2 regions of the Anaerotignum propionicum DSM 1682 genome follow, and region 1 is predicted to be linked to the other one. Evidence: a T-box and tRNA genes for the amino acid it is inferred to sense, from the RefSeq annotation. Region 1 holds a T-box; the other holds one or more tRNA genes.
What was found. A T-box is a leader RNA that pairs with one kind of tRNA and senses whether it is charged. The one in region 1 lies ahead of pheS (phenylalanine--tRNA ligase subunit alpha), so its partner is inferred to be a tRNA-Phe.

Region 1 (8,844 bases):
CAATTTACTGTCAGCAGGAATCAAAAGCTTATCGAAAATCTTAGGGCTTTCAAAGCTATAGGTCATTGCTTCGCAAAGACCATCGGCAATCATGGTATCCTTTACCAAAGAAGTAATGGTTTGCTCATAATTTTTCTTACCAACGGTAGGTGTACCCGCTGCCAAAGTATCGGGGATTTTATCATAGCCGAAGAAACGAGCAACTTCTTCTGATAAATCTGCCTGTGCTTCCAAGTCAGGGCGATAGGTTGGCACAATTACCGAATGTTTCACAGGGTCAACAATCATACCCAAGCGTTCAAAGGTTTCCTGCATTTCTTTTTCGGAAATCTCTGTTCCAAGGAATTTATTAATCCATTCAGGTGAATATGAAAGCTCCCAAGGTTTACGCTGATTGGGGTAGGAGTCCACCATGCCGGGAACAACCTCGCCAATACCCAACACTTCAACCAATTGAACTGCACGGTTTACCGCATCTATTGCCAAATTGGGGTCTAAACCCTTTTCATATTTGCTGGAAGCATCAGTACGCAGACCAACATTTTTTGCAGTAATACGCACGTTGGGGCCATTGAAGTTTGCGGATTCAAATAAAATCGCCTCTGCATCTTCGCTAATCATAGAGTTTTCGCCCCCCATGACTCCGGCAATGGCAACAGCCTTTTCAGGATCAGCAATGACCAACATAGATTCATTCAGAGTTCTTTCTACACCATCCAGCGTTACAATTTTTTCATCAGCTTTTGCATTTCTTACAATGATTTTTCTATCGGCAATACAATCAATATTGAATGCATGCATAGGCTGACCCATTTCCAGCATAACATAATTTGTAATATCTACGATATTGTTAATGGGGCGAACGCCTGCGGCTCTTAATCTTTTACGCATCCAGCGAGGAGAAGGCCCGATTTTTACGTTCTTTACTGCTCTTGCAATATATCTGGGGCAAAGATCAGGGTTTTTGATTTCAACGGAAATCATTTCTTCAATTTTACCTGTCCCCTCTTCTTTTACTGTGATTTCAGGGTATCTGAATTCACCTTTATAGGTTGCGGCAGTCTCCCTTGCCAAACCTAAAATGCTAAAGCAATCGGGACGGTTGGAAGTGATTTCAAATTCCACTACCACATCTTTAATGTCTAACAATTCTACGACATCTTTGCCCAATTCAACAGCTTCGGGGAAAATATAGATACCATTCTCAGGTGCTTCGGGGAAATCATGACGGTCACAGCCCAATTCCTCTACAGAACAAAGCATACCTTGAGATTCAACACCACGCAAAGCCCCTGTTTTGATTTCTTTTCCTCCAGTAATCACAGAACCATCTAAAGCAACGGGCACATAGTCCCCAACTTTGATATTTTGTGCTCCTGTTACAATGGTCAAATCCTTACCTTGCCCAGCATCAATGGTACAAATCTGAAGTTTATCTGCATCAGGGTGCTTTTCAATGGCTTTGATATACCCGGAAACAACATTTTTAATTTCTCCCGCTAAAGTGGTGTAACCCTCCACCTTAGAGCCGCTCATTGTAATATCTTCTACATATTCTTTAATGCCTACGTTTACATCGGCATACTCTTTTAACCATGACATCGGTAAATCCATGATAATAACTCTCCTTTCAAATAAAAGCTTTTGGTTTCCCTTAGAATTGTTTCAAGAATTTCACGTCGTTTTCAAATAGTAGTCTCATATCGGTAATGCCATAGCGCTGCATTGCAACACGCTCAAGGCCCATACCGAAAGCAAAACCGCTGTATTCGTCGGGATCAATTCCGCTCATTTTCAAGACCTTAGGATGCACCATACCACAGCCTAAAAGCTCGATATAGCCTTCTCCCTTACAAACACGACAGCCTTCACCACCACAAGCAAAGCAAGTTACATCCATTTCTGCACTGGGTTCTGTGAATGGGAAATGATGAGGACGGAAACGTACTTTTGTGTCTTCGCCAAATAATTCTTTCGCAAATACCGCCAAAGCGCCCTTTAAGTCGCCCATGGTAATATTTTTATCAATTACAAGGCCTTCTAACTGGTGGAACACAGGAGAATGGGTTGCATCCACCTCATCAGAACGATAAACCGTACCGGGGGAAATCATACGAATAGGCATTTTGCCCTTTTCCATGGTACGAACCTGAATAGGAGAGGTTTGTGTTCTCAATAAAATGCCATTGCCAATGTAGAAGGTATCCTGTTCATCTCTTGCGGGATGGTTTGCAGGAATGTTCAAAGCTTCAAAGTTATAATACTCTTGTTCTACCTCTGGGCCTTCAATCACTTCATAGCCCATACCCATGAAAATATTTGAAATTTCATCGATTACAATGCTCATAGGATGCTTATGTCCACTGGGTTGTGGTTTACCAGGCATGGTAACGTCAATTTTTTCGGTTTCCAAACGTTTAGAAATTTCAGCCGCTTCCAGACGTTTTTTTGCTTCCTCCAATTTATTTTCAATGTCCTGTCTTACTTCATTGGCCAGCTGACCAATAATGGGACGTTCTTCCGCAGAAAGCTTGCCCATTTCTTTTAAAATGGCAGTTAATTCACCCTTTTTTCCCAGATATTTCACTTTCATATCTTCAATATCTTTCATTTCCGTTGCTTCATGGAAGGCAGCAATTGCCTTATCATGGATTAATTTCAGCATATCCTTCATAACGCTTCTCCTCTCAATTCTTTTTCCAAAAAAAATAGTCCTCATCCGACAAAGGGACGAAGACTTCCGTGGTACCACCCAAATTCCTGCAAACACAGGCACTCTTATGCGTAACGAGCATGAATCGGATTTTCCTACTATGGTTCAGAAAATCAGCTCCGGTGGGAACTTCTACAAGCTTCTGTGCCAAAACGCTTTCAGCCGATGACGTTTTTCTCTGATGCCTTTTGCTTGTATACTTTTCACCTTCATAGCCATTCATTCTTTCAATATCAAAATAATTTTATCACAACAAAATAGAAAGTCAAGGGTAAAATAATATTACCACTGAAATTTCAGGAGAAAAGTTTTATTTCAATTTCAAACGGATAGTTGCTTGAGGGCGAAGCCCTCAAGGTTTACATATTTTCGTGAATTTGATCAATCACAGAGTCAAGGGTTCATTTTCGTGCTACATAAATTACGTCTTCCTCAGGAATAATCCCTGGTCAGCCATATGGGATAAATAATCCCCCAGCTGAACAACTTATAAATATTAACTGATATCAGTAGTAAAACAAAAAAAGGACCTCTTTGCTATGACAGTAACAACCATTGTGTATTTAAGAATCCCCTTTCAAGCGTCTCATGTACTCCTTAATTCTTTTTTCCACGCCACTGTCAGATAGTTCATAATATTTCGTTCCCAACAGTTCATCGGGCAGATATTGCTGTTTCACATAATGATTGGGGTAGTTATGGGCATATAAATAACCAATGCCGTTGCCCATTTCTTTTGAACCGCCATAACTGGAATCCTTCAAATGAGGAGGTACCGAGGAGACACGAATGTTTTTCACATCCTCTAAAGCTTTATTGATTCCCATATAAGCAGCATTGCTTTTGGGTGCGCAAGCAACATAAGTCACCGCTTGGGCAAGGGGGATTCGTCCCTCGGGCAATCCAATAAAATCAACTGCCTGCATGGCTGCAACTGCAACCTGAAGGGCATGAGGGTCTGCGTTCCCTACATCCTCAGAAGCACAAATCACAATTCTTCGAGCTATAAATTTGGGGTCTTCTCCGGCATAAATCATTTTTGCCAAATAATATAAAGCGGCGTCAGGGTCGGAGCCCCTCATGCTTTTGATGAATGCGGAAATGGTATCATAATGATTGTCACCGTTTTTGTCATAGTTTAATGCCCTTTTTTGAATGCATTCTTCGGCAACAGGCAATGTAATATGAATTTTACCATCATTCCCTTTATCAGTAGTCAGTATGGCAAGCTCCAATGCATTTAATGCCGTTCTAGCATCTCCATTAGCAGTGTCTGCAAGAAAAGCCAGTGCATCTAGGTCAATTTCTCCTTGATATGCGCCCATACCTCGTTCAACATCCTTTATGGCCCATAATAAAAGCTTCTCAATATCCTTTTGTTCCAATGGCTTCAATTGAAAAATAATAGAACGGGAAACAAGGGCTTTATTTACTTCAAAATAGGGGTTTTCTGTGGTTGCTCCGATTAATATGATGGTACCATCCTCCACATGGGGCAATAGGGCATCCTGTTGGGTTTTATTAAACCGGTGAATCTCATCAATAAACAAAATGGTTTTTGTTCCATACATCCCCTGTCTGTCTTTTGCTTCAGAAACAACCTCTTTAATATCTTTAATACCTGCAGTAGTTGCATTGATTTGACGGAATTCACTTTTCGTTGTGTTTGCAATAATTTTTGCTAGGGTAGTTTTCCCTGTGCCGGGAGGGCCGTAAAAAACAACAGAACTGATTCGGTCTCCTTTGATTGCACGGTATAATAATCTATCCTTTCCCACAATATGTTCCTGTCCTACAAATTCTTCTAGAGTTTTTGGGCGCATACGGGCAGCCAAAGGAGAATCTCCATTTCCTCTTAAGCTTCTATTATATTCAAAAAGATCCATTTCCTCACCGCCTTATGGTTTCGTCAAAAACAAGCAAGCATCTCCAAAGGAGAAGAAGCGATATTTTTCCTTCACTGCCTCGGCATATACTTCCATGGTCAAATCTTTTCCCATCAAAGCGGAAACCAGCATAATTAATGTGGATTCAGGCAAATGGAAGTTTGTAATCAGGCAATCCACAATTTTAAAGGTATAGCTTGGATAAATAAAAATCTGTGTCCATCCACTTTTTGCCTGTACTAAACCATTTTCATCCGTAACAGATTCCAGGGTTCTTGTACTGGTTGTTCCAACAGAAAAAATACGTCCGCCATTTTTCTTAGCTTGATTAATGATGTCCGCCTGTTCCTGTTCAACCACATAATACTCTGAATGCATTTCATGTTCCAAAATATCTTCAGCTTTTACTGGGCGGAAGGTACCTAAACCAACATGTAATGTAACATGGGCAATTTTCACTCCCATTCCCTCAATTTCCTTTAAAAGCTCAGGTGTAAAATGCAACCCTGCCGTAGGTGCTGCTGCAGAACCCTCATGCTTTGCATAAACGGTCTGGTAACGTTCTTTGTCCTCCAAACGGTGGGTGATATAAGGTGGCAAAGGCATTTCCCCCAATTCATCCAAAATCGCCTCAAAAACACCTTCGTAGGTAAAGCGGATGATTCGATTTCCCCCTTCGATGACTTCCAATACTTCAGCAACTAATTTACCTTTGCCAAATGAAATTTTATCTCCCGGTTTAGCTTTTTTTCCTGGACGGACTAAAACCTCCCAAGTGTCTAAATCCTTTCTTGTTAAAAGAAGAATCTCCATCACCGCTCCAGTGCCAACTCGTTCTCCATATAAGCGGGCGGGCAATACGCGGGTGTCATTAATGACTAAGCAATCGCCGTTACGCAAATATTCCTTGATGTCACGAAAATGTTTGTGGTGCCATTTCCCTGTATCTTTCTCAACAACCAATAATCTGGAAGAGGCTCTATCCTCCAATGGTTCCTGCGCAATCAATTCTTCGGGTAAATCATAATAAAAATCACTTGTTTTCATATTAAACTCCTAAATCTATCTAATTATTTAATCTAATTATTTTTGCCAATTATTTAAAAATTGAGTCACTTCATTAGAATCTTGAAGACTTCATATTTGACTATTCTTTATACCTTCTCCTTTAAGTAAAAGGAACAGATAAGTTTATTGAAAAAGACAATAGACTTATCTGTTTTGTTGTTTTTTAAAAATTTTGAAATTATGCTACAGCTAAGTTTACTTCTCTTTTTCCCAGACTTCAATATGTTTTAAGACTTTCTGCCACAAATTATTTTTGCCACAGCCTAATAATACCTCTTGTATATGTTCCTTGTCACAGGGGATTTTCCTTGCTGTGCCGCCGCATCGCAGGCCTTCGTCAAGAAAAATCCAAAATTCATTATCCTCGGGCTCTTGAGAAAGTCCTCTATCGGTAAAATAGACTTTGTTCTCGTTATCATCCGCAAAACCACGCTGTTGCAATAAGAATTCTCTTAATTCCATGCTTATCCCTCGATTGTAATACCTGTATAATAGTATTTCAGTATTTCATCATATTTATAGCCCAACTTTGCCATGGACTGGGCGCCTTTTTGGCTTAATCCCACGCCATGCCCCCTGCCGATTCCTTCAATGACAAACCGACCACTATTGTCAACTGTACTGATATTTACAGAATAAATTTCGTAATCAGAGGATTGGGATGTAGTTGTTCCTACTTTACTTCCACCGGAAATAGAGAGCGTTTTTTCATTGATTGCAGACAAGGAGCCTTCAGTATTGGCAACAATTCCGTTTTTTGCCCCTGCTTCTGCTAAGGTACCGCTACCCATATTGGAAGATTGGTTACTGCTTGAACTTTTCTTTGTACCTTCACCATAAATACCAATTTCGCCACCCTTGCCATTTATAGTAAACATCTTCCCTGGAAGACTTCCGCAGGAAGCGGAAGAAAAATAGGTACGAATTGCTTCTTTGGTGAGGGTTTTTGAACCTCTAGAGCCCACAATCTTCATTTCCTGCACTCTCCCACCCGTTGAAAGTTTCGTAATCACAATATCCTCAGCACTACCAATATTTTCACCCTTTGCCGAAAGCAGTGCATCCAAGTCGTTAAGGGTTAAGGTAACCTTCCAAGAATTGTCTCCATCCTCTGCTATTTCAGGTACCGCCTTCAAATATGGCAATGGGTTTGCCCAAACATTTTCACTGTTTTCGGTATAACCACCTGTGGAAGCACAGAAATATGCTTCAATAGGTTTCCCATCATAAACAGCAATTTTTCCCGAAGTTGCATTCACAGCCTGCGTACTTCTTGCGGATTCTCCGCTATAGCCATTGTAAACCTGACAACTTATCGTATCATTAAATTCATAGCCTAGGTTACGATAAGCACTTATCTTCATCATTGCATAAGTTCTTGCGGAAATGGTCTGGGCTTTTAATGCTTCCATTTCATAGGACGCAGGCATCTCGGCAGGAACAACACCATATAGATACATGTCCAAATCAACAACATTTACTGCTGTCATCGTTCCACCATGAATAACAAATGTAAGCATTCCCCGGTAGCTCTTGCCGTTTATACTGAAGGTATCCTGTTCCCCTGTTCCCATAAATGCAGGGTTTATTTCACTGGGGAAAAGAACAGAGGTCTGACTTCCATCTAAGCGTATTCCTGTAAAAGTTGTTCTAGTAGCACTGTATCGACTGGCAGATTCCACCTCAGAAACAGAACTGCCGGAAACATATACCGTCCATTTGTCATTGCCTAGATAAGCTGAGTATGCCCGGTGACCTAATCGTGACAAAATATCTGCTAAATCAGAAGCGTTCCTCTGACTCATTTCTTCCTCAATTGCAATGTATTCACCAGAGGCAATGGCAGCGGTAAAGCCTGTGCTTGAAGAAATCGATCCGTTTTCCTTGAATGATCCATTTTTTTCTGTTCCAATCAACAACTCTCTGCCGCCGATTAATGCAGTGGTTTTATTTTTGCAGATACTTTCAAGACCAATTCGAACCGCTTGGGGTACTTCATAAGCAAAAGCAACTTGAGACATGGACGAAAATCCAATTGTCAAAGTCAAAGCCGCTGTAATTAACTTTTTTATCTTCCTATTCATGGCAAGTCCTCCGATAAGGTAATTGTATTATTTTAGAAATTCCTTTTCCAGTATACCAAAATGTAATTATTTTCGATAGAGTAATTCTCAACAAAAACACTTCAGTTATTCCAATTGTTTTACCAATTTGTTGGAGAATCAAAATAAATGAATTTTAAAGTGATATTATAGGAGGCCTCATTACTTAAGACATCATAATATATTAGAAATAATTTTAAAGCTCTTTGAGCAATTAAAAAGGCAGGCAAGAGTATATCCTGCCTACCTTATACATGTTTATAAAGAACAACTTTTTTGTTTTCGTACCTATTTCGTATTTTAAATAATAAGATGTCTAAATAGTAGCGTAGTGGTCTACAGATGTTTCATAGTTTTTTACTCCAATTGCTATGAAATCGTACCCCATCTATACGCCAATTTCGTACAAAAATTCACTATTTTGTAATGCTTTACGATACTTTTTTCAATAATGCTTATGTGCTCAAACCCTTGTAAACACTGGATTATCTGTTGATTTTCGTTATATCGTAAGGGGTCGTCTGATACACATAATAATTCAGCCAATTAGAGTACAACAAATTTCCGTGGGCACGCCAGCGTACAAGTGGCTCTTTTGTGTCATCATCATTCGGAAAATAATTCGCTGGGACTGCAGTGTCCAACCCTGCATTCTTATCCCGTGTGTACTCATTATTCAGCGTGTAAGGATCATACTCCGAATGGCCCATGATGAAAATTTGCTTGCCATCCAATGAAGAAATTGCGTAAACGCCCGCTTCTTTAGAGGATGCAAGGATTTCCAAATTACCTTCTTTTTTAATATCTTCTTCTTTTACTGTTGTATATCGAGAATGGGGTGCAAAAAACACATCATCTGCTCCCCTTAAAAGCATTGAATTTTTCTTTTCAATGACATGGGGAAAAACACCAAAAAGCTTCTCATTCATTTCATGTTTTTGAATTCCATAATGGTAATAAAGCCCAGCTTGGGCACCCCAGCAAATGTGGAATGTACTATGAACATTCGTCTTGCTCCATTCCATCATTTCCTTCAATTCATCCCAATAGTCCACCTCTTCAAACTCCATTTTCT
Region 2 (8,844 bases), 1.0 Mb from region 1:
ACGAGGAAAGCCTAAATGAAGAAACAATTGAAAAATCTGTCTCCTTTATTGCCAATGCAGATGTTTTAATTATTGGTGGTACAAGTTTAAATGTGTATCCTGCGGCAGGACTGATTCGCTATTATGATGGAAAGAAAATGGTTCTAATCAATAAGAGTGAGACGCCCTACGATGACAAAGCATCCCTTATTATTACGAAAAGTATTGGAGAGGTATTTCGAGAAATCGTTGAATTCTAAAGGTTTTTTAAAACAAATTAAAAAAAATAGAAAAAATTGAAAATTAATGCTTGACTTTTAGCCGAGCTTTAGATATAATAAATTCTGCGCTGTGAAAGTGCTGTGAACTTTGAAAATAGAATAGCGTTTGAAAAAACACAACCCATAGTCAATTCAACTTTTCTGCTTTGCGGAAAAGAAAAAGACAAAGAGTTTGCCGATTTCGAAAAAATCGGAAAGTAAGCCAGACATTAAGACTGGCAGGACAAAACTTTAATATAAGAGTTTGATCCTGGCTCAGGATGAACGCTGGCGGCGTGCTTAACACATGCAAGTCGAGCGGAAATATGCAATCGGAGAGCTTCGGCAGGAAGATTACATATTTTAGCGGCGGACGGGTGAGTAACGTGTGGGCAACCTGCCCTGTACTGTGGAATAATCACTGGAAACGGTGACTAATACCGCATGTCATTGCGAGAGGGCATCCTCTTGCAAGAAAAGGATTTATTCGGTACAGGATGGGCCCGCATCTGATTAGCTAGTTGGTGAGATAACAGCCCACCAAGGCAACGATCAGTAGCCGACCTGAGAGGGTGATCGGCCACATTGGGACTGAGACACGGCCCAAACTCCTACGGGAGGCAGCAGTGGGGAATATTGCACAATGGGCGAAAGCCTGATGCAGCAACGCCGCGTGAAGGAAGAAGGGTTTCGGCTCGTAAACTTCTATCAACAGGGACGAAAAAAATGACGGTACCTGAATAAGAAGCCCCGGCTAACTACGTGCCAGCAGCCGCGGTAATACGTAGGGGGCAAGCGTTATCCGGAATTACTGGGTGTAAAGGGAGAGTAGGCGGCATGGTAAGTTAGATGTGAAAGCCCGAGGCTTAACCTCGGGATTGCATTTAAAACTATCAAGCTAGAGTACAGGAGAGGTAAGTGGAATTCCTAGTGTAGCGGTGAAATGCGTAGATATTAGGAAGAACACCAGTGGCGAAGGCGACTTACTGGACTGAAACTGACGCTGAGGCTCGAAAGCGTGGGGAGCGAACAGGATTAGATACCCTGGTAGTCCACGCCGTAAACGATGAGTGCTAGGTGTCGGGGGGGAACCCTCGGTGCCGCAGCTAACGCAATAAGCACTCCACCTGGGGAGTACGATCGCAAGATTGAAACTCAAAGGAATTGACGGGGGCCCGCACAAGCGGTGGAGCATGTGGTTTAATTCGAAGCAACGCGAAGAACCTTACCAAGGCTTGACATCCCTCTGACCGGTGTAGAGATACACCTTCTCTTCGGAGCAGAGGTGACAGGTGGTGCATGGTTGTCGTCAGCTCGTGTCGTGAGATGTTGGGTTAAGTCCCGCAACGAGCGCAACCCCTATTCTTAGTAGCCATCATTCAGTTGGGCACTCTAGGGAGACTGCCGTGGATAACACGGAGGAAGGTGGGGATGACGTCAAATCATCATGCCCCTTATGTCTTGGGCTACACACGTGCTACAATGGCTGGTAACAAAGTGACGCAAAACGGCGACGTCGAGCAAATCACAAAAACCCAGTCCCAGTTCGGATTGTAGTCTGCAACTCGACTACATGAAGCTGGAATCGCTAGTAATCGCGAATCAGAATGTCGCGGTGAATACGTTCCCGGGCCTTGTACACACCGCCCGTCACACCATGGGAGTTGGAAGCACCCGAAGTCGGTGACCTGACCGTAAGGAAGGAGCCGCCGAAGGTGAAGCCAGCGACTGGGGTGAAGTCGTAACAAGGTAGCCGTATCGGAAGGTGCGGCTGGATCACCTCCTTTCTATGGAGTATTGGTTGTTAATCAGCGCTATTCTATTTTGAGAGCTTACAGGATATGTAATCATTTTCTTTGTAAGCGCACATTTTAATTGGGTGGATTCCCGAGCGGCCAAAGGGGGCAGACTGTAAATCTGTTGCGATAGCTTCGAAGGTTCGAATCCTTCTCCGCCCATATTTTAAACAAACCTTAGGGTTTGTTTTTTTTATGTGAAAAGCCTTAAGCTTGAAAGTACTTTAGAAATAAATAAGATAAATAGAAAATCAAGTAAATTAAATGCTTCCTTTAATTAGCTGAATTAGGTCAAAATTCTGTCCGTTAAAAACACTGTAATGGAGTGTTAACTTTGCTCCTTTAGACACAAAGTCTTCCGAAAGTCTTTATTTGGGGGAGTAAAAATATATTCTTGACATACATAGAATATCTAGGTAAACTATACCTAGTTGTTCTATGCATATATGAAGGGAGTTATCTAAGTGGATAAAGGATTGATTGGTGGCAGCTCTATTTTAATGTTGCTTTCCTTGTTACAGGAAAAGGATTACTATGGCTATGAAATCATTAAAGAAATAGAACAAAGAAGCAACTCTGTTTTTCAATTTAAAGAGGGAACGTTGTACCCAGTTTTACATCGCATGGAAACCCAAGGATTCCTAAAATCTTATAAAGCAAAGTCAGAGACGGGTAAGGAGCGAAAGTATTATCAAATAACAACAAAAGGGAAAGAGCAGCTTGCAAAGGAAAAAGAACAGTGGAGCACCTTTACAGGCTCCGTTCAGAAGGTATTAGGGGGTGCGGGGTATGCATGTACCTGATTGGGAAAAATACCTGAAGGAAGTTTTATCCCACGTGAAATTTAGATATGATCATAACCCTATATACGTTGAGTTAAGCAACCATATGGAAGATCGGTATGAGGATTTTATATCAGATGGAATGGACGAGGAGCAAGGGAAAAGGGCAGTCTTAACTTGTATGGGGGATGCGGATACCCTTGGGGAGGAATTGAACAAAGTTCACTCACCTGTGATTGGCTGGATTTGGCTAAGCTTACGGAATCTACTCATTATACTAATACTTATAAATTTTTTTCCTGTGTTTTCTCTTATTACCACCTCTTTCATTTCAGTCTTTGAAACTTATAAGGATAAAGAAGATAGTCCGTTGGTATATACCATTGATGTAGGCTACAAAGAAAAAGTATATGATACCACATATATCATTGATAAAATTTTATATTATGAGGATAATACAATGGAAATTCGCTATGCTACTTGGACGAATCCGTTTTCTGATAGCATAAAGTGGAGTTTATCAATCAATCCACAGATATATGTTGGTGAAACTCAATTACCCAGAGGTGGGAATGGATGGAAAAGCGGAAGCTACTACGGTCGTGGGCAGGAATTTAGAGAAGATGTGCCTTTAGATGCAACAAAAATTATCATTCCTTTGATCTATAATAATAATAATAAGGAAATTTCCATTGATTTAACAGAGAGGCGGATGATGGCGAATGAATCGTAAAAGGCAAATCTTTCTTTTTATTATCATTATTCCGTTGCTGTATATATCATTTTTGCGGCTGGAAGGGTATTATCTAACAGCTGAGCGGGTTTTCTATGCTTGTGAGAAGGGGCTTCACTATGGGCCCTCTGAAAAGATATTAGCTCAATATGAGCTTTCCAAGGGGAGCAAATTGATTGTAGGGAAATGGGATGGTAATCTTTCAGCAGTTCCAGTGGAGCCGGAATTTGGTGTCCTATGGAAGCTGAAAAGCGGAGGCGTAAGTGGTTTAATTCCTTGTGATAAAGAAGTAAGCACGTATATTGTTAGAGAGGATAGAATCATAGGGCTTACTTCTATTAAAGAAGTGAAGGAGATTTCTTGCAGGATTGAGTACGGAGATAGTAATCATCCATCCATTAAGGAAATTACCATGCAAGTGGATGAGGATGGTTATTTTACGGGAATTTGGGGGGAACAAAAAGGAGAAGATTATTATGTATATATCTCTTATTTGGAAGGTAAAAACAGCAAGGGACAAGTGGTTTACAGGGATGGCAAGTCTCTGGATGGCACGTACTATAATGATGGTGTTTTAAATGACACAGAAGGAAAGAGAGAATAGAGAGGAATTATCCTAAGAAGTAGGACGAAAGAGATGTCGCTAAGAACGAATAAGCATAGCAAAGGAAGCTGTACAAATATTAATACTACAGAAAAAAATCCTGAAAAAAAGTATTGACAAATTAGCTTGTCTTTGATATATTAAATGAGCGGTTTAAACGAGCAAGAAACTTGCCCGAGTGGCGGAATTGGCAGACGCACAGGACTTAAAATCCTGCGGGGTAACACCCGTACCGGTTCGACCCCGGTCTCGGGCATAACCGCTTAAAAATCAATATGTGCCCAGATAGCTCAGTCGGTAGAGCAGAGGACTGAAAATCCTCGTGTCGCTGGTTCGATTCCGGCTCTGGGCACCATATTTTGCGCGAGTGGCTCAGTGGTAGAGCATCGCCTTGCCAAGGCGAGGGTCGCGAGTTCGAATCTCGTCTCGCGCTTGAAAAAAGTGTCTTTATAGACACTTTTTTTATTTGTATACTTTATCTGGAGAAAATCACCTGCTTTGCTTGGGAGGGAAATGATTTTTGGTTTTTATATTTGCTGAAAGACGTTTGCTTTTACTTATAGCAAGAGGACTTTGTATCGTCGTAATTGTTACATGAATAGGGTTTTTAATTCCATTTTAGACACTGCAAGTAACAGCTGCCTATAAGTTGAGGAAAACCAGCTGAACTGGTGCTTCTGATTGTATCTATATTTTAATCAGAATGTAATTGGAGGAACTCTTGATTATTGTGTACTTTATAATAATGAGCGCCTTAGAAAACATTAGTTTTGTTAAATATTTCAAGTCAAACCTTGTATTAATGGTATATACAAGGTTTTTTATTTTATTTATAACCAATAGCCTTTAAGGTTTGCTGTTGAAATTTTTAAAACAACGGACATAGAATCAAGGATATTATCTATAAAAATGGATATAAATCTTGACGGAATGAGTTAGGCGTGATAAACTTTAAATAAGTTAGTTGTGGCTACTATGTGTCGGAAGGGGGAGTGAATATGCCACTAACATTAGCAAGTGCAGGAAGTCCACAAATTATTAAGCGTATTGGTGGAAAGGATGAGACACAGCGCTTTTTATCTTCCCTTGGATTTGTAACAGGAAGTGAAGTCACTGTGATTTCCGAATTTGATGGAAATGTTATTGTAAATGTGAAAGAATCCAGAGTTGCAATCAGTAAGTCGATGGCGAATAGAATTATGGTATAAGGTGGGATATGATGAGAACTTTAAAGGATGCAAAAATAGGTGAACGGATTTCTGTAATTAAAGTTACAGGAGAAGGCCCGGTGAAGCGCAGAATTATGGATATGGGTATTACCAAGGGTGTAGAAATTTTTGTAAGAAAGGTTGCTCCATTGGGTGATCCAGTTGAGGTTACGGTTAGAGGGTATGAGCTTTCTTTAAGAAAAGCAGATGCCCAGATGGTTGTGATTGAGTAAAATATTTATAAAATAGTTAGTAAAAACTAATTTTTTTTGCAGAATGGTTAGTTTAAACTAACGAAAAGGAGGATAATTATGTCAATAAAAATTGCGCTTGCCGGAAATCCAAACAGTGGTAAGACAACATTATTCAATGCTTTGACCGGTTCCAATCAGTTTGTGGGAAACTGGCCGGGTGTTACCGTGGAGAAGAAGGAAGGTAAGCTGAAGGGGCACAAGGATGTAACCATTACGGATTTACCTGGTATTTATTCCTTATCGCCATATACATTAGAAGAGGTTGTGGCAAGAAATTATTTAATGCAAGAAAAACCCGATGCAATTTTAAATATTGTAGACGGTACCAACATTGAAAGAAATTTATATTTAACAACGCAATTGTTAGAATTGGGTTTCCCTATGGTGATTGCCGTAAATATGATGGATGTGGTTAAGAAAAATGGCGATACCATACATATTAAACAGTTGGCTGAAAAGCTTGGATGTACAGTTATGGAAATCTCCGCCTTAAAAGGAACAGGAATCAAGGAAGCGGCTCAGGCAGCAGTTCAGGCGGCAACCCAAGGAGGTTCTCCTAAATACCATAGTTTCTCGGTTCAGGTAGAAGAGGCCTTATCTACCATTTCTGCTCGGTTATCCCAGGGAGTTGAAGAGAAGCAAAAACGTTTTCATGCGATTAAGTTGTTTGAAAGAGACAAGAAGATTTTAGAGGGGAAAGTTTCCGCCTCTGCTTTTGAAGATATTATTTCTAAGATTGAAACTGAATTTGATGACGATAGCGAAAGCATCATTACAAATGAGAGATATATTTATATCGGTGAAATTATAAAAGGCTGTTATAAGAAGCACAACAAAGGTAATTTGTCATTATCTGATCGTATCGATAGGGTTGTTACAAATCGTTGGCTGGCACTGCCCATTTTTGCTTTAGTCATGTTTTTGGTTTATTATGTTTCTGTAACAACAGTAGGTACTTATGCAACAGACTGGGCCAATGACGGTGTGTTTGGCGAGGGTTGGGAATTGTTTGGCTTATGGATTCCCGGTGTTCCTGTTATAGTTGGTGACTTTTTGGCAAGCATTAACTGTGCCGAGTGGTTACAAGGCTTGATTTTAGATGGTATTATTGGCGGCGTTGGTGCTGTATTGGGATTTGTTCCTCAAATGCTTATTTTGTTTATTTTCTTGGCATTTTTGGAAGCTTGCGGTTATATGGCTCGTATCGCATTTATTATGGATAGAATTTTCCGGCGCTTTGGTTTATCAGGAAAGTCATTTATTCCTATGCTCATCGGCTCCGGCTGTGGTGTTCCTGGTATTATGGCATCCAGAACCATTGAAAGCGATAGAGACCGTAAAATGACCATTATTACAACAACATTCATCCCCTGTGGTGCTAAATTGCCTGTTATCGCTTTAATTGCAGGTGCATTATTTAACGGGGCGCCATGGGTTGCACCGAGTGCATATTTTGTGGGAATTGCCGCAATTATTATTTCAGGTATTATACTTAAAAAGACAAAGATGTTTGCAGGAGATCCCGTTCCCTTTGTTATGGAGCTTCCTGCATACCATATGCCTACCGTTTCCAATGTATTACGCAGTATGTGGGAAAGAGGCTGGTCCTTCATTAAGAAGGCTGGTACTATCATTTTACTTTCTGCTATCTGCGTATGGTTCCTTTCCAACTTTGGTTATGTGAATGGCTCTTTTGGCATGGTAGATGATTTAAGCAATGGATTCCTTGCATCCATTGGTAATACAGTTGCTTGGATTTTCTCACCTTTGGGCTGGGGAAATTGGAAGGCAGCAGTGGCAGCTCTTCTTGGATTGGTTGCAAAGGAAAACGTAGTAAGCACCTTTGGTGTTCTCTATGGATTTGCCGAGGTTGCAGAGGATGGTGCTGAAATTTGGGGTACATTGGCATCAAGCTTTACTCAGGTTGCTGCATACAGCTTCTTGGTGTTCAATTTACTGTGTGCCCCTTGCTTTGCAGCAATTGGTGCAATCAGCAGAGAAATGAATAGTGCAAAATGGACATGGTTTGCAATTGGATATCAGACGATCTTTGCTTATGCTGTTTCTTTCTGCGTATATCAAATTGGTTCAGTGATTACCGGGGATTTGGCATTCGGCTTCGGAACAGTAATGGGGATTTTGGTTATCATTGGTTTCCTGTATTTAATGATTCGCTCAAATACAAAAGCAAAAGATAGTAAGGTTTCTGTTAGCGTTGCAGGCTAAAAAAGGAGGTATGGATTATGACACCGGGAACAATTATTGTAGGGCTGATTTTGCTTGGAGTCGTAGTTGCAATTATAAGAAGTTTGAGGAAGAAGAAGGGTGGATGCAGTTGTGGTACAGATTGTTCTTCCTGCAATCACTGTGACCATTCCTAAAAGCTTCGATGGAGCTTCATAAAGTGTAGCTGATATAGGTCTTCTATGAAATGCTTTTATTTCATAGAGGGCCTATTTTAGTACCATAAAAGTGTAAGTGTTAAACACATCATTAGTGCTAAAACATTTGCACTTATTTCTTTATAATAAAGGGAGTAGTTGGTCTGGCGTGGCCTATTTTGGATTTATACATCCGTCACAAAAACCGTCAACCACCCCTTATTATAAGCATTCGATTAAGCAGGTTGAAACTCATAAATGAGCTTTCGTGTAACGAACTAAAATGAATTGTAATAAGTGTGGATGGTAACAACTACAAATATTTTTTGATTTGGAGGGATGGAGTCAATGATTAGTGTTGGAATTGATATTTCAAAAGGAAAGAGTACGGTTTGTATTTTAAAACCATATGGAGAGTTGATTTGTTCACCGTTTGAAATAGAACATACAGAGCAAGGATTATCTGAATTGTCATCTATGCTTTTAAGATTTAATGAAGACGTTAAAGTTGTAATTGAGGCAACAGGAATCTATCATCTTCCGGTGTTTGATTTTCTGCAAGAACGAGGGATTTTTGTAGCTGTAATAAACCCATTTGAAATGAAACAGTACAGAAGTCAAGGACTTAGGGCAATAAAAACAGATAAGCAGGACTCCATTGCAATAGCAAATTACGGAATTGATTACTGGTTTCGCCTCAAAAAATACGAAATGTCCGAAGGTATTTATCAAGAACTTAAAATATTGGGCAGACAGTATTCACATTATATGAGAATGAGAATAGAGAGTGTACAGTCCTTGACACATTTGTTGGACTATACAATGCCTGGTATAAAAAAATTGTTGA

Region 2: it encodes a tRNA-Phe, which carries the amino acid that the T-box ahead of pheS (phenylalanine--tRNA ligase subunit alpha) is inferred to sense. The anticodon was not compared.

The regions. Positions count from the first base shown of each region.
Region 1 covers NZ_CP014223.1:1,544,139-1,552,982, reverse strand. Annotated here, with positions in the region: gene pheT (phenylalanine--tRNA ligase subunit beta) at 1-1,614, opposite strand, end outside; gene pheS (phenylalanine--tRNA ligase subunit alpha) at 1,655-2,674, opposite strand; T-box leader at 2,724-2,935, opposite strand; gene CPRO_RS07385 (AAA family ATPase) at 3,277-4,599, opposite strand; gene queA (tRNA preQ1(34) S-adenosylmethionine ribosyltransferase-isomerase QueA) at 4,612-5,646, opposite strand; gene CPRO_RS07375 (hypothetical protein) at 5,863-6,129, opposite strand; gene CPRO_RS07370 (SpoIID/LytB domain-containing protein) at 6,132-7,751, opposite strand; gene metA (homoserine O-acetyltransferase MetA) at 8,255-8,844, opposite strand, start outside.
Region 2 covers NZ_CP014223.1:543,907-552,750, forward strand. Annotated here, with positions in the region: gene CPRO_RS02480 (NAD-dependent protein deacylase) at 1-239, shown strand, start outside; rRNA gene CPRO_RS02485 (16S ribosomal RNA) at 493-2,026, shown strand; tRNA gene CPRO_RS02490 (tRNA-Tyr) at 2,117-2,197, shown strand; gene CPRO_RS02495 (PadR family transcriptional regulator) at 2,500-2,838, shown strand; gene CPRO_RS02500 (permease prefix domain 1-containing protein) at 2,825-3,550, shown strand; gene CPRO_RS02505 (hypothetical protein) at 3,540-4,154, shown strand; tRNA gene CPRO_RS02510 (tRNA-Leu) at 4,327-4,410, shown strand; tRNA gene CPRO_RS02515 (tRNA-Phe) at 4,434-4,509, shown strand; tRNA gene CPRO_RS02520 (tRNA-Gly) at 4,516-4,587, shown strand; gene CPRO_RS02525 (FeoA family protein) at 5,153-5,362, shown strand; gene CPRO_RS02530 (FeoA family protein) at 5,374-5,595, shown strand; gene feoB (ferrous iron transport protein B) at 5,674-7,842, shown strand; gene CPRO_RS14790 (FeoB-associated Cys-rich membrane protein) at 7,860-7,997, shown strand; gene CPRO_RS02540 (IS110 family RNA-guided transposase) at 8,346-8,844, shown strand, end outside.